Regions from separate parts of the Virgibacillus sediminis genome, predicted to be linked through region 1. Evidence: riboswitches for the same ligand, from Rfam matches in the RefSeq annotation. Region 1 holds a riboswitch; each other region holds the start of a gene.
What was found. Region 1 has a riboswitch for preQ1 ahead of ACFODW_RS03655 (QueT transporter family protein). Riboswitches for the same ligand answer to the same signal wherever they lie in the genome.
Positions count from the first base shown of each region.

Region 2: it holds a riboswitch for preQ1, as region 1 does, so the genes downstream of both, queF (preQ(1) synthase) here and ACFODW_RS03655 (QueT transporter family protein) in region 1, are expected to answer to the same signal.
Region 3: it holds a riboswitch for preQ1, as region 1 does, so the genes downstream of both, queC (7-cyano-7-deazaguanine synthase QueC) here and ACFODW_RS03655 (QueT transporter family protein) in region 1, are expected to answer to the same signal.

Region 1 is NZ_JBHRRZ010000006.1:48,121-52,643, forward strand. It holds gene ACFODW_RS03645 (catalase) at 1-856, opposite strand, end outside; gene ACFODW_RS03650 (DUF3891 family protein) at 1,098-1,862, opposite strand; gene ACFODW_RS03655 (QueT transporter family protein) at 1,980-2,465, opposite strand; PreQ1 riboswitch class I at 2,473-2,517, opposite strand; gene ACFODW_RS03660 (VOC family protein) at 2,674-3,540, shown strand; gene ACFODW_RS03665 (alpha/beta hydrolase) at 3,614-4,216, opposite strand; gene ACFODW_RS03670 (MarR family winged helix-turn-helix transcriptional regulator) at 4,266-4,523, opposite strand, start outside.
Region 2 is NZ_JBHRRZ010000003.1:234,663-239,185, reverse strand. It holds gene ACFODW_RS03085 (sodium:calcium antiporter) at 1-887, shown strand, start outside; gene ACFODW_RS03080 (YciI family protein) at 912-1,178, shown strand; gene pflA (pyruvate formate-lyase-activating protein) at 1,495-2,208, opposite strand; PreQ1 riboswitch class I at 2,418-2,463, shown strand; gene queF (preQ(1) synthase) at 2,575-3,063, shown strand; gene ACFODW_RS03065 (queuosine precursor transporter) at 3,116-3,757, shown strand; gene glpK (glycerol kinase GlpK) at 3,980-4,523, shown strand, end outside.
Region 3 is NZ_JBHRRZ010000002.1:24,213-28,735, reverse strand. It holds partial or broken gene ACFODW_RS01150 (hypothetical protein) at 1-35, shown strand, start outside; gene queE (7-carboxy-7-deazaguanine synthase QueE) at 208-930, opposite strand; gene ACFODW_RS01140 (6-pyruvoyl trahydropterin synthase family protein) at 927-1,364, opposite strand; gene queC (7-cyano-7-deazaguanine synthase QueC) at 1,361-2,026, opposite strand; PreQ1 riboswitch class I at 2,175-2,221, opposite strand; gene ACFODW_RS01130 (hypothetical protein) at 2,555-3,028, opposite strand; gene ACFODW_RS01125 (GNAT family N-acetyltransferase) at 3,071-3,577, opposite strand; gene ACFODW_RS01120 (SIMPL domain-containing protein) at 3,692-4,345, opposite strand; gene ACFODW_RS01115 (SLOG family protein) at 4,492-4,523, opposite strand, start outside.

The DNA of each region.
Region 1 (4,523 bases):
GTTCATCATCGCTCATTACCTGAACATAAAGCTCCCATTCCGGGTAGTTCCCTTGCTCAATAGCCTCATAGAGGTCCTCTGTTGCATGATTGAAGTTATTGGCCTGTATTTCCTCTGCTTCTTTCTGTGTAAGGTTTTTAATGCCCTGTTTCGGCTCCCAGTGGTATTTTACCAGTACAGCCTTCCCTTCGCTGTTCACCCATTTATACGTATTGACACCGGAGCCTTGCATTTGGCGGTAATTTGCAGGAATTCCCCAAGGCGAGTAGACGAATGTAACCATATGGAAGGTTTCCGGGGAGCTCGCACAAAAGTCGAAGAACCGTTGGCTGTCCTGGATATTGGTTTTCGGGTCCGGCTTAAAGGCATGAATCATGTCAGGGAATTTCATCGCATCACGGATGAAGAAAATTTTCAGGTTATTACCAACCAAGTCCCAGTTTCCATCTTCTGTATAGAATTTAACCGCAAAACCACGAGGATCTCTTAATGTCTCGGGGGAATGCCCGCCGTGTATTACCGAGGAAAAGCGGACAAATACTGGTGTACGCTTTCCTTTTTCTTGAAAGAGCTTAGCCCTTGTGTATTTGGAAACGGGCTCTTCTCCTGCAGTTCCATAAGCCTCAAAGTAGCCATGGGCGCCGGCCCCACGTGCATGGACCACCCGCTCAGGAACCCTTTCCCTGTCAAAATGACTGATTTTTTCAATGAAATCATAGTTCTCTAATGTACTTGGACCACGATTTCCCACTGTGCGTATGCTTTGGTTGTTGGTGACTGGATGGCCCTGCCTGTTGGTCAGGGTATCATCATTTTCATAATTGGTGGGCTTGCCATTGGATTTGTCTTCAGCCATGCAGTATCTCCTCTTTCCATAAGTATTTTGGCACAAGGATGCCATAGGACGCCACCACCCCATCTAAGAGGCGCTATTCATATAATGACCTTTATGGAGGTTTATTAATCTAATTCTTCCGGGAAAGGGAGAGACTTTTTATAGGGAGAAGAATTGTCCTTTATGACTAGGGATCAGAGGGAAGAAAGAAGGTTTGTAGGCTGGCCGGCGCTTGTGATAAAGGCGCCGGCAACCATGGCCATTATTCTGCAGGGACAAGCCGGACATGGACCTTTTCTGTTTCCGCTTCCTCATAACACGCAATTAGACCCTTATCTTGGATATCCTTCTTTTGAACCCTCTTTTGTTCAACTGTAACTTCGAGTGGCTCCTCGAATGGGAAGTTTTCAATGGCGACTGTTTGTTGGTCCAGCCATTTTATGTCTATCACATCTTTGGAGAATCCCTCCAGTTTAAAAGGAAGAGGAATGCCTTGCTTGAAGAATGGGTGTTCATCTTGCTTTTTAACCCCCGGGTCGTTAATGCAGACATACAGGGAAAAGTTATCACCAAGCTGGACCAGCCCATAATGAAATTTAAACAAACGTTTGTTGTAATTGGAGAGGCTCTCGATGATCCGCTGTTGTCTTGCCTCTTCCTGTTGTACGAACCGTTCTGCTTCCTTGCCGGATTCAGCAGCAAGAAACCGCTTATAATGTTCACTGCAGAGAAGCGCAGCATAAGGATCTCTTTTTTCCACTTCATCAATCCCGAGGGTATATAGGACAATTTTCGGATGGATGGGGAAGTCAGTAAATGTAAAAGGTTCATGTTTTGCATCATTCCAGAAAGGCTGTTTATCAAATTCCTTCCACCCTAAATCATGCTGCTGGATGGCATAGAGTACTGATTCCTTCCATTCTTTCCCACGGAACCCTTTCCATTTTTCCATGATTTCTCCGGAAAGTTCGGCATGGTGGTGCTGCTCGACTAAGACAAATTCGCTATCATGTTCCCTTACTATCATTTCATCTCATCCTTTCGATTTGATGCCTACTTTGTATTTTTCCCTATATTGATGAATATGTAAACAGAAAGGAAAACAGCAGCCTTTCGTCTGCTGATACAGGAAAGGCTGCTGTTTTTATAATAACTTATGAAAGTGGAGGCGCTGGTTGAGTGCATACATAACCGGAATACCGACTGCTAAGACCACAAATTCTCCTGCGGCAGTTGTCAGCCAAGTGAATAGGAAAGGCAGCCCCAATGCCAGGTTCAACTCAAAGGCAATAATAAACATGTTGAATGTAAAAATAAGTGTATTAAGAACCAACAACACCCAAATGTTTTTTATATACTTTGCGAGGAATATGATGATGCCAAGTGATATGGCGGAATGAGCAACACCAAACACTAGGTCATAGATTCCCAGCGGGGAAAAGAAGAGGTTGCTTAGAAAGACACCGAGAACAATACCGAAAAAGTACTTCTTGTTAAAGACAACAAGGTGGTTGAACATTTCGGGGATCCTGAATTGTACGTTGGTAAAGCCAAAGGGCTGTATCACCATCGATACAGTGATATATAATGCCGCAAGCAAAGCGTTTACGACGATTGTGTTAGATTTCATATTTCTTCTCTCCTTAGTTTTTTATCGTGGGAGGTTCCCGAACCACGGTCTGAACCTAACAAGTATAATATAAACAAGCGGCATTGGGAAGGATACCTGTAACAGACAGCGGAACAATTTGACAAAACTTAGTGGAGACCCTACAATAGTTACATATAGTAACTTAGTTAAATTAGGTAATCAATATAATGTAAAGGACGTTTTATACATGGAGGAGAAATTTTTTAGAAGTCCGGCAACCCATGTCGGGCAAGTGAACATTAATGTTACCGATCTGGATAGATCCCTTGCTTTCTATCAGGAAGTGGTTGGATTCAACGTGTTGGAAAAGTCGGGGAATACTGTCTCGCTGACAGCTGATGGCAGCCGGCCGCTGTTAACCATTGTCGAGCCTGAAGGCGCCCTGCCGAAAGAAGAGCGGAAAACCGGGTTGTTCCACTTTGCTATTTTACTTCCATCCCGGTCTGACCTCTCCAGCTTCTTGACCCATCTTATTAAGTCAGGGCAGACGCTGCAATTAGGCGCCTCTGACCATCATGTAAGTGAAGCTCTCTATTTTAACGATCCTGATGGAAATGGCATTGAAGTCTATCGGGACCGTCCTTCCGGCGAATGGGAATGGAGTGGCGGTAAAGTTAAGATGGTTACGGAACCTCTCAATGGAGATAGTCTGGTTGCTGAAAGCGATCGGGAATGGCATGGACTGCCCCAGAAGACTGTCATGGGGCATATTCATTTGCATGTAGCAAATTTGACAGATGCAGAAGTATTTTATAAGCATGGTCTTGGGTTTGATATAGTGACGACCTATCCAGGTGCATTGTTTATATCCACCGCCGGATACCATCATCATATCGGCCTGAATATCTGGAATGGGGAAGGGGCTGGGAAGCCCTCTACAAATAGTGCTGGGCTTCGCTGGTACTCCCTCGTTTTCCCTGATGGAAAAGCAAGGCAGGAAGCTGTTGACCGTCTCGAGCAGGCAGAATTTAACGTAGAAAAAGCAGGGGATGCTTATAGAGTAGAAGACCCGTCGGGCAATAAGATCCATCTCATAGTGGAACATACAAAATAGCTGGTGCTCCCTGGATGACCTGTTCATAATTTGAAAAAACCGTTCTGCCAAGCTGTATGGCAGAACGGTTTTTTTAGATGGTTTGATACCATTTTTTTGCTGCTTGCACTTCTGCCATAGTCAACTGATGACCTCTGTTCTCCCAATGCAGTTCAACGGAAGCCCCTGCATTTCCAAGGAGGGATTGCAGGTCTTCGGATTCCTCTGAAGGACAGATGGGATCGTTGATTCCGGCAGCGATGAATACCTGTTTTCCGGATAAGTCCGGAAGATTGATTCCCCTGCGCGGCACTATGGGATGATGCAGGATGGCCGCGGCAAGGCTGTCTTGGTAATGGAACAACAGGCTTGCTGCTATATTTGCCCCGTTCGAGTACCCGACAGCAGTAATATTATCTCTCGAGAAATTATACTTTTTAGCTGCATCGTTCAGAAAATCATTCAGTTCCTTTGTACGAAAGATTAAGTCTTCTTCATCGAATACACCTTCGGCAAGACGTTTGAAAAAACGCGGCATGCCATTTTCTAATACATTTCCCCGAACACTCAATACATTTGCTTCGGGGTCCACCTCTTTGGCAAGAGGAAGCAAGTCCTCTTCCGTGCCGCCTGTTCCGTGTAACAAGAGCAAGGTAGGTTTATCGGGATTGCTTCCTTGTTGGAAAATATGTTTCATCTGAATTGCTCCTCTCTTTGAAAACTTTGTACTTTAAACGGCAGCAGACTTACTGTCCGTTTTCTATTCCTACTTTCTTAAGGGCTTCTACAATAGTTTCCTTCTCTTCATTAGAAACGCCGGAGAAGATTTCTTCTATCACCTGTTGATGTTTGGGGAAAATTTCATCCATCAGCTGGTTGCCCTGATCGGTGATATGAATATAGACAACCCGTCGATCCTCCGTACATGGCCGCCGTTTCAACAATCCTTTGGCTTCTAGTTTATCTATGACATAGGTGATAGATCCAGTATTGATCAATACTGC
Region 2 (4,523 bases), on a different contig from region 1:
GAACGATCCTTCTGGCTGGAGCTACCTCTCTTCCCGAAGTCACCACCAGTTTCTCCGCAGTTTTGATCAACAATGTCGATATTGCTATCGGCAATATGCTTGGATCAAACCTATTCAACCTGCTGATCCTGGCGGTGTTTGATTTGGTGTACCGTAGAAGGCAGTTGTATCTTCAAGCGGGCAGAAGCCATTTGTTTTCAGCGGTGCTGGGTTTGTTCCTAATGCTGATGGTGACATTGGCTCTCTTCCTGCGGATTGACTATACGATTTTAGGAATTGGTGTGGATGCACTGTTGGTACTGCTTGTATACGTGATCGGTATGGTTGTCATCAGTCGTATGCCTTCCGCTCCGGAACCGACGGAGGCATTGATGGGCGACAGCCCGGAGGCCGGCAGAGAAGAACCTCCAAAGGACATTTCAGTCAAAAAAGCGGTGATAGGGTTCATTATCGCTGCCGTAGCAATCCTGCTGGCTGGTTCGGTATTATCCATCACCGGCGATCAGATAGCGGTAATCACCGGCATGGGATCGAGCTTTGTTGGAAGTTTCCTTATCGCCGCAACGACATCCCTGCCAGAAGCGGTTTCTGTCTATGCAGCGTTGAGATTGAAGAACATGAACCTTGCTGTCGGCTCCATCCTCGGAAGTAATATGTTCAATATGATCATCCTTGCAATATCGGATGCAGTATACCAAGGCGGCTCTATCATGGCTGATGTTTCTTATTCCAATCTATATACCGGGATTGCCATCAGCGTGCTCTCTGCAGTGCTGATTTGGGCCTTGCTGCGAAAACGTTCTGCATCATTGTGGACGTACAGCATCCCGTCAATTATTACAGTCATCGGTTATTTTATTGTGTCCTATCTATTGTTCCAGGGATAAATTGATGAAGGGGGAAGTTGGATCATGAAGTATTTTGCAGTATTTCTGCCAATGAAAGATGAAGGGAAGAGTAAAGAGCTGCGAGCGGCGCATCTTGCGTATCTAGAAGAGAAAGAGGAAGAGGGCAAAATCTTCGCGAAAGGCCGCTTTACTGATGGAACCGGCGGACTGGTTATTTATCAGGCAGCTGATTTTGCAGAGGCGGAAGAGCTGGCGAAACAAGATCCATATGTAACAAGTGGTGCCAGGGAATGTGAGGTTCATGAGTGGACCATGACACTTGCAAAATAAGAGTAAGATTGGGACAAAAGTGTTTTATTCAATGATAAATCCGAACGAACTAGAAAATTTGATTAGTGGATATAAACCGCTTCGGAAAATACACTTCGCTTTCAGCGGGCGGCTGGTGGGCCTCCTCGTGCTGACGCACTGTGGGATCTCACCTATGCCTTTCCTCCCGCAGGAGTCTACGTGTATTTCCTCCGCTATTTCAGATTATTGTTCGCCTATAGAGTTAAACGTTTTGATATGTCACAACCCCTTTTTAGGTGTTCACTGAGTAGAATCTATACGTAGCCAACCGGAGCATCTCTGCCCCTCGTACCTTTTAAATGATTTGATGGTTCAGTATCTGCTCTGCATTGCTGAGGCGTGCGGCTGTAGGTGTTTTCATACCTTCTAACTGATAACCTGGTTTGTCTCCGTTCAGGTAGGGAAGCACCTCCACCTTTTCTACGTTTTTCAATGTATGGATGAAATCGGAGAGAAGTATGAGGTCTTCATCGTGGTCACTGACACCTTCGATCAGTTCATGACGAATCCATACCGGCACATTTCTATCAGATAAATGGCGGGCGAACTCCAGAATATGGCTGTTCGTGATTCCCGTGTGTGCTCTATGTTTATCCGGATCAATCTGCTTCAGATTCAATAGAACCAAGTCGGTATTGGATAGCAGCTGGTCCAGCTGCTTCATGAAAAAGTCGGATTTCGTATAGCAGCCCCCTGCCGTATCAATTGCCGTGTGCACCCCCAGTTTTTTCATTTCGCTGAACAATTTATTAAGGAATTTGGTATGGAGAAGAGCTTCACCTCCGCTGACAGTAATTCCACCTCCTGAAGCCTGCAGGAAGGGGAGGTAGGTTGTTACTTCTTGGACAATCTCTTCCACGGTTATCTCCCGGCCTTCGCTGATTCTCCGGCTGTCTGGCTGATGACACGATCTACAGCGCATGGGACATCCTTGCATGACCAACAGATAACGCAGGCCGGGTCCGTGCTCCTTTGTACATGTTTGTATGGTATGGAGGCGATCCTTCATTATTTCTGCTCCTTTCGGGAACTTCTGCCAGCCTGTATGGTCGGAGCTGACGGAAGTATAGAAGGTTGAATGAACATTAACTATAGGTCCAATATATCATATTGTGACTCATTCCAGGAATGAAAATATTACAAAATAATATGTATATTATAAATAAAAAATTGCGGATGACAGGAAAAACAGGAATGTGTATAATAGAAACGTTGAATACGTGAGAGGTTCTTAGTCCAACCCTCTATAAAAAACTAAGCACTAATTCATAATTATGAAGCCATGTGCCTTAGGACACATGGCTTTTTATTATTTCAACAAAAACCACAAGCAGATTTCCGATAATTGATCCAATCGATACAGAGGAGGAATGTAATGAAAAAACAGGATGTATCCGATTTGACACTGCTGGGCAACCAGGGGGTCAGCTACGATTTTGACTATAATCCAGGGGTGTTGGAAACCTTTGAAAATAATCACCAGGACCGCGATTACTTTGTGAAGTTCAATTGCCCCGAATTCACCACCCTATGTCCTATCACCAATCAGCCGGATTTTGCGACCGTTTATATAAGTTATATCCCTGACGTAAAAATGGTTGAAAGCAAGGCATTAAAGCTCTATCTCTTCAGCTTTCGAAATCATGGAGGCTTCCATGAAGACAGTATGAATATCATTATGAATGATCTGGTGGAACTTATGGACCCACGATATATAGAGGTATGGGGGAAATTCACACCGCGTGGCGGTATTTCCATCGACCCTTATTGCAATTACGGACGTCCGGGCACGAAGTATGAAAAAATGGCAGAACATCGGATGATGAACCATGACATGTATCCGGAAACCGTTGATAACCGCTAAGGGCTTTATAGAGGGTTGGCAGAAATCTCTCTGTTGATTTAGGAGGTTTTCTATGTTTATCTATTTGAATGCTTTATTTGTTGGACTTTTAGTTATCTCAAATATTTTAGGTGTCAAATTATTCAGTGTCGGGGAATTTATTCTGCCGGCTGCAGTCATTGTCTATGTCATCACCTTCTTGATTACAGATGTCATCGGTGAGGTCTATGGCAGGGATGCTGCACGAAAAACCGTTCAAGCAGGATTCTTTACCCAAGTGCTGGTAATGGTGTTCATTTTGATTGCCATCCAGCTTCCTGCCGCGTCAAGTTTCGGTCTCCAGACGGAATTTGAGACGATTTTGGGTGGGAGTTTCCGAGTGATGGCGGCCAGCTTGTTGTCCTATGTTGCCAGTCAGCATCTAGATGTGAGTCTATTTCATCGGCTGAAAGAGAGTTATGGCGGGAAAAAATTATGGCTGCGGAATAACCTCTCTACTGCAGCCGCACAACTTGTAGACACGACTATTTTTATTACGGTTGCCTTCTGGGGCATTGTTCCGACAGGGGTTCTCCTCGGCATGATTGCCACGCAATATGTTTTTAAACTGATCGTGGCACTGATTGATACACCGATTGTATATCTGCTGGTAAATATAGCCAGGAAACAGAACACAGTAAAACCGGAAGATCTTACGGTACGCCATTCCTCTTAAGGGATGGCGTTTTATTTTGTTTTTAACGAAAATCTGTTACAAGGATCTTTGTTATGGGAAAAGTCCAATTGGGGAAGATGGAAGTTAATAAGCTTTTGTGCATGGTATAGAAGTAGAGAATGTATGGAAATAAAGCGCTTTAATTGCTATCATCGTAGTAAATACATCAGGTTCGGCTGCTGACAACCTATTTAAGGAGGAATTGGCTTGAGGGAGAAGTATATGCTTTCGATTGATCAGGGGACTACCAGTTCACGAGCAATACTCATCAATAAGGCGGGGAAAATAGTGGCTACAGGGCAGAAGGAATTTGAACAGTTCTTTCCTCGTCCAGGATGGGTCGAGCACGACGCCAATGAAATATGGACATCTGTGTTAGCCTGTATCGCCGATGCGCTGAGGAAAGCGGAAATAGATCCGGGACAGGTAGCTGGTATAGGTATTACCAATCAGCGGGAAACCACAGTGGTGTGGGATAAAAACACTGGTAGGCCAATCCATAAGGCCATCGTCTGGCAGTCCAGACAGACGGCAGGCATTTGTAAACAATTGGAAGAGCAAGGGTATACAGAGATGATCCATGAAAAGACTGGGCTGCTGATCGATCCTTATTTTTCCGGGACGAAAGTGAAGTGGATTTTGGACCATGTAGATCATGCACGGGAAAAAGCTGAAAACGGCGATTTGCTGTTTGGAACCATTGATACATGGCTCGTGCATAAACTTTCAGGTGGGAAGGCCCATGTGACCGATTATTCCAATGCCT
Region 3 (4,523 bases), on a different contig from region 1:
TATTTTACTCAAAAAAAACGCGAACAATGAACTGAATCAGCGGAGGAAATATGCGGAGACTCCTGCGGGAGGAAAGGCCTAGGCGAGACCCGCAATCGCTAAGCACAAGGAGGCTCACCAGCCGCCAGCGGAAAGCGAAGCATATTTCCGCGGGGGGCGACCTCCGCTCAGGCCTCGCCCCGTAAGTTTCCATGTCTGCACGCCTCTCTAAACGCCGCGCTTATTCCCCCACAGATACGTATGCAGCTGCGGAAGCACCCTTACATCTTTCAGAATGTCATTCTCCATGACCCGGTCAATCAGCTGTTCATACCGGCGCAATGAATATGGCAGAAACTCTTTCTCATCGGTGGTTTCCAAATCATCATTGCCAACCTGGAGAAACAGTTCCACTTGCGGATAGCGTTGATGGATCTCCTGCGCATAAACCAGATCGTCCTCGTCAAAAATGACCACCTTTAGGCTGAAGCTGCCTTCCTGCTTAAGCTGCAGTGATTCGATAATGAAGTCGAGCACGGAAAAGTTTGTTTTCATGCCGGAGCTCGGCGGCTTCGGTGACAGCGTCAGATCATCAATTTTCGTAAACCACTCCTGCCATCTGCTTCCCTGTGTTTCCAGTGCCACCTTGATTCCGTCCGCATGCAGCAGATCGATCAGCCCATCCAGCCTTGCCAGCAGTGCAGGATTCCCTCCGGAAATGGTGACATGGCCGAAATGTTCGCCGCCCTCCTGCTTCAAGGCATCCACAATCTCCGCCGGTTCCATTTTCCTGATGGCGTCCTTCTCCGAGCCATCCCATGTGAATTTGGAGTCACACCAGGAACAGGAATAGTCACAGCCTGCCGTCCGTACAAACATGGTCTTCCTGCCAATCACCATTCCTTCCCCCTGAATAGTCGGCCCGAATATTTCCATCACAGGTATCGTCATATCCGATCCCCCTCCTTTGGCCTATAAATACAATAGCTTGTCGGTGTTTCCCGCAAGTAAACCTGGACACATGCAGGCTTATTCGGGAGGGTATCCAGATATTCCTGTACGATTTCCCAGATGGTCCGTGCCACTACCTCTGTGGTCGGAAAGAACTCTGCATCTTCATCTGAAAAAGATGCATCCTCATTCAAGGTCGTATGGTCAAAGCGTTTATGAATCAGATCTTTTACCTTTTTGAAGTTGACCAGGAAGCCGGTATGATCCAATTCATCTCCTGCCACCGTGATGTTGGTGAAGTACGTATGGCCGTGCTGCACACTGCACTTCCCCGCATCTTCATGCGGTACATAGTGGGCGGCAGCGAAATGGAAGTCTTTATTGATTTCAAACGAATAGCCATGGACTGCCGGCGGGTATATTTGCTGCATCATTCTGTATGCACCCCGGCCTTCTGTGCTTCATACTGCTCCAGCCCTCTTTGGCGCAGCTTGCAGGCAGGGCATTCGCCGCAGCCGCTTCCTTTCACACCGTTATAGCACGTCAACGTATGCTCTTTTACAAACTCGAAAGCATCCAATTGGTCGCTCAGTTCCCATACTCCGGCTTTATCGAGCCACATTAGCGGTGTATGGATCACAAAGTCCTCATTCATTGAAAGGTTGAGCGTCACATTCAGCGATTTCACGAAAACATCCCGGCAGTCCGGGTAGCCGCTGAAGTCGGTCTCACATACTCCGGTAATCAAATGGGCAGCATTCACCTGTTTTGCCAGCACACCTGCGAAGGAAAGAAACAGCAGATTCCTTCCCGGCACAAAGGTGGAAGGAAGGCCGTCTTCCCCCTCCGTAATGTCCATATCTTTGCGTGTCAACGCATTCGGGGCCAGCTGGTTCAATAACGACATATCCAATTCATGATGCGGCACCTGGAGCTTCTGACAGATTTCTCTTGCACAATCCAGCTCTTCGCTATGCCGTTGGCCATATTGAAAAGTCACTGCTTCCACTTCATCGAATTTTTTAAGCGCCCAAAACAGACAGGTCGTACTGTCCTGCCCGCCGCTGAATACAACAATCGCCTTTTTATTATTCATGTTCATTTCCTCCTCTTTTCTTCAGGCTGTTTTTATTGATCAGGTCACCCTCGGAGTAGACTTCACATCAAAACAGCCTCTTGTTCAATAGAAAGAGAAGCAAGCATTTTCCCACTAAAAAAACAACACAAAGAAGGCAGTGTTGTTTGTCTCCTTAGTTTTTTATAGAGGGATGGAATTGCGAACCTCTCCTGCATCAAGCAGACTTCTTTTTCTGTTTTCAACTAATTCTAACACAACCGGACTGTTTACCGTAACAGTTTTATCCTTGGATGGACAGAGGACATGGCTAATCCTACTAGCATAAACCTTCACATCCATGAAAAAACTCCCGGGTTTTTCACCCGGAAGTGGATTCTATCGCCCGCTGTTCGTCATATTCCGCTGTTTCCGTTTATTTAAAAATTTACGTACAACCGGATAAATCACCGGTCCGTATTTTACCAATCTGCGAATCAAACGCCCCATGGATTTCTCCTCCCATACAAAAGGTTATATATATCCTTCCTCTTGGAGAAGTTTTTTAAACTACCTTCCATCCACCGGGCTGGTTCCCCCATCTGCTGTCCCGGTTCGCTTCCGTGTACGGTCCATTCTCTCCAGCACGCTGTAGTCCCTGGTCTTATGCACGGCAATTCCATGGCGGGCAGCATAATCGGCCAACTCCCGGAATATGCCGGACGGCCGGAAGTTCTCTATCCTGATCGGCAGCCCCTGCTTCAACTTGATCCTGGCTGCCTTCTTCGCCCAGCCGATGCGCAGGAATTTCACTGCCACGACTTCATCCGGACGGTATATTTTCCGGTAGACTCTTTGGCCGAACAACAATACCCGTACATGAAATGCTTCATCCTCCATCCGGATCTGCCATTTCAGGCTGCAACAAACTAAGTATACCGGGATAAAGGCTAGTAATGCATAGATCGATAAATTGATGGAAATCATCCCTGCAATTACTAGCAAAGTTCCTGACCATGCAGAAATCCTTCCCTCATAGCACATGCTGCTCCTCCTCCGCAACCGCAGTTTATCTTTCCCAAAGACCTACGCCGTGCCTGCCGCATCCTTGATTTTCAAGACCATTTGAATGGTATTCAGGGTGTGCCCGTCAAAATTATCCTTGAATTCCGAAACCGCCTCAAACCCCTTGGCATGATAAAATCTCTTGCCGATTTCATTCTGCTTCTCCACATTCAAGTGGACCTCCTCCACGCCTCCGAGATGATCTACTCCTTCATACAGCAGAGCAGTGCCGATTCCATTTCCTTGATAATCCGGATAGAGATAGATGGCTCCCAGTTCCACCTTTCCATTCTCCTTCACCTGGGAAAAGTTCGCAAAGCCGACAATCCGGTCACCCGCTTCAGCGACAAAGATATGTGTATGTTTCAGACGCTTTTTCATGGACCTGTCACTATAGGCATTCTGCAGAAATTTCTCCTGGATCTCTGGCGGAATGATTCCTCTATAGGTCTCTTTCCAACTCTTCACAGCCACCTGCTGTACATGTTTGATATCCTTTTTCCTCGCCCGCCGGATTTCAAAATCCATGTCATCCCCCTCTTTGCCATTGATGGAAATATTTTAAATTATTATAACATTTATATTCCCCTGATGCTCCCATTCATCCTTTTAAAAAAAGCAGCGGAATGTCCGCTGCTTTGATCAATAGGCGAATTCCGCCTCGATTTCTGCTGTAATGGTGAGCTGTCCAGGCTCAATCGGTGTCACCGCAGCCTCCTCAGCCAGTGTGAATGCCGCATAGGGCTGGACAGCTTGGACGGACTGCTCGGTAATGTTGATAGGTGTCGTATCGATGGAGACCTGCATGGTCCCCGCCAGAGCAACCGCCTTGGATACCGCATTGCTCAAGGCCGATTGGAGTGCCTGCTGGTATACTGCCTCCTGGTCGCGGAGGATCAACCGAATTCCGACCACACGATTGGCACCGCTCTGGACCGCTGCATCGATCAGCGCACCCGCCTGTCCGATATCTGTTACTGTCACGGTAATTTCATGGTAGACCTCATATCCCCTGAACACCTGTGACCCGTCCACATAATCATATCTTGGTTCAATCCGGTAGGCAGTCGTCCGGATATTTTCAGCAGCCACTCCTTGATTCCTCAGTGTTCCAATAACCTGGTTCATCCGCGAACTGTTCTCTTGCTGGGCCTGGGCAAGCAACTCATCTTCCGTTACAACCCCCAGCTGGATCCTGGCTGCATCTGGGGATGCCGATACACTTCCTTTTCCGACAACCGTAATGATCCGCCTCAGACCGGCCGGCTGCCTGTACTGCACAGGATAGTAATTCAAGACCATTCCGCCTTTCCATTGAAATATTTATATATGTATATGCCTGTATCGAGCGGATTATTTTCCATAGCCTATTTTATCACTTGCTGCCCCGTGCATATTCCCCGTTTCCGACCAGGGCTCTATCCTACCAGGAAGGAGTCAGGCTACCCCCAATAATCCGGGTCGGACATCCGCA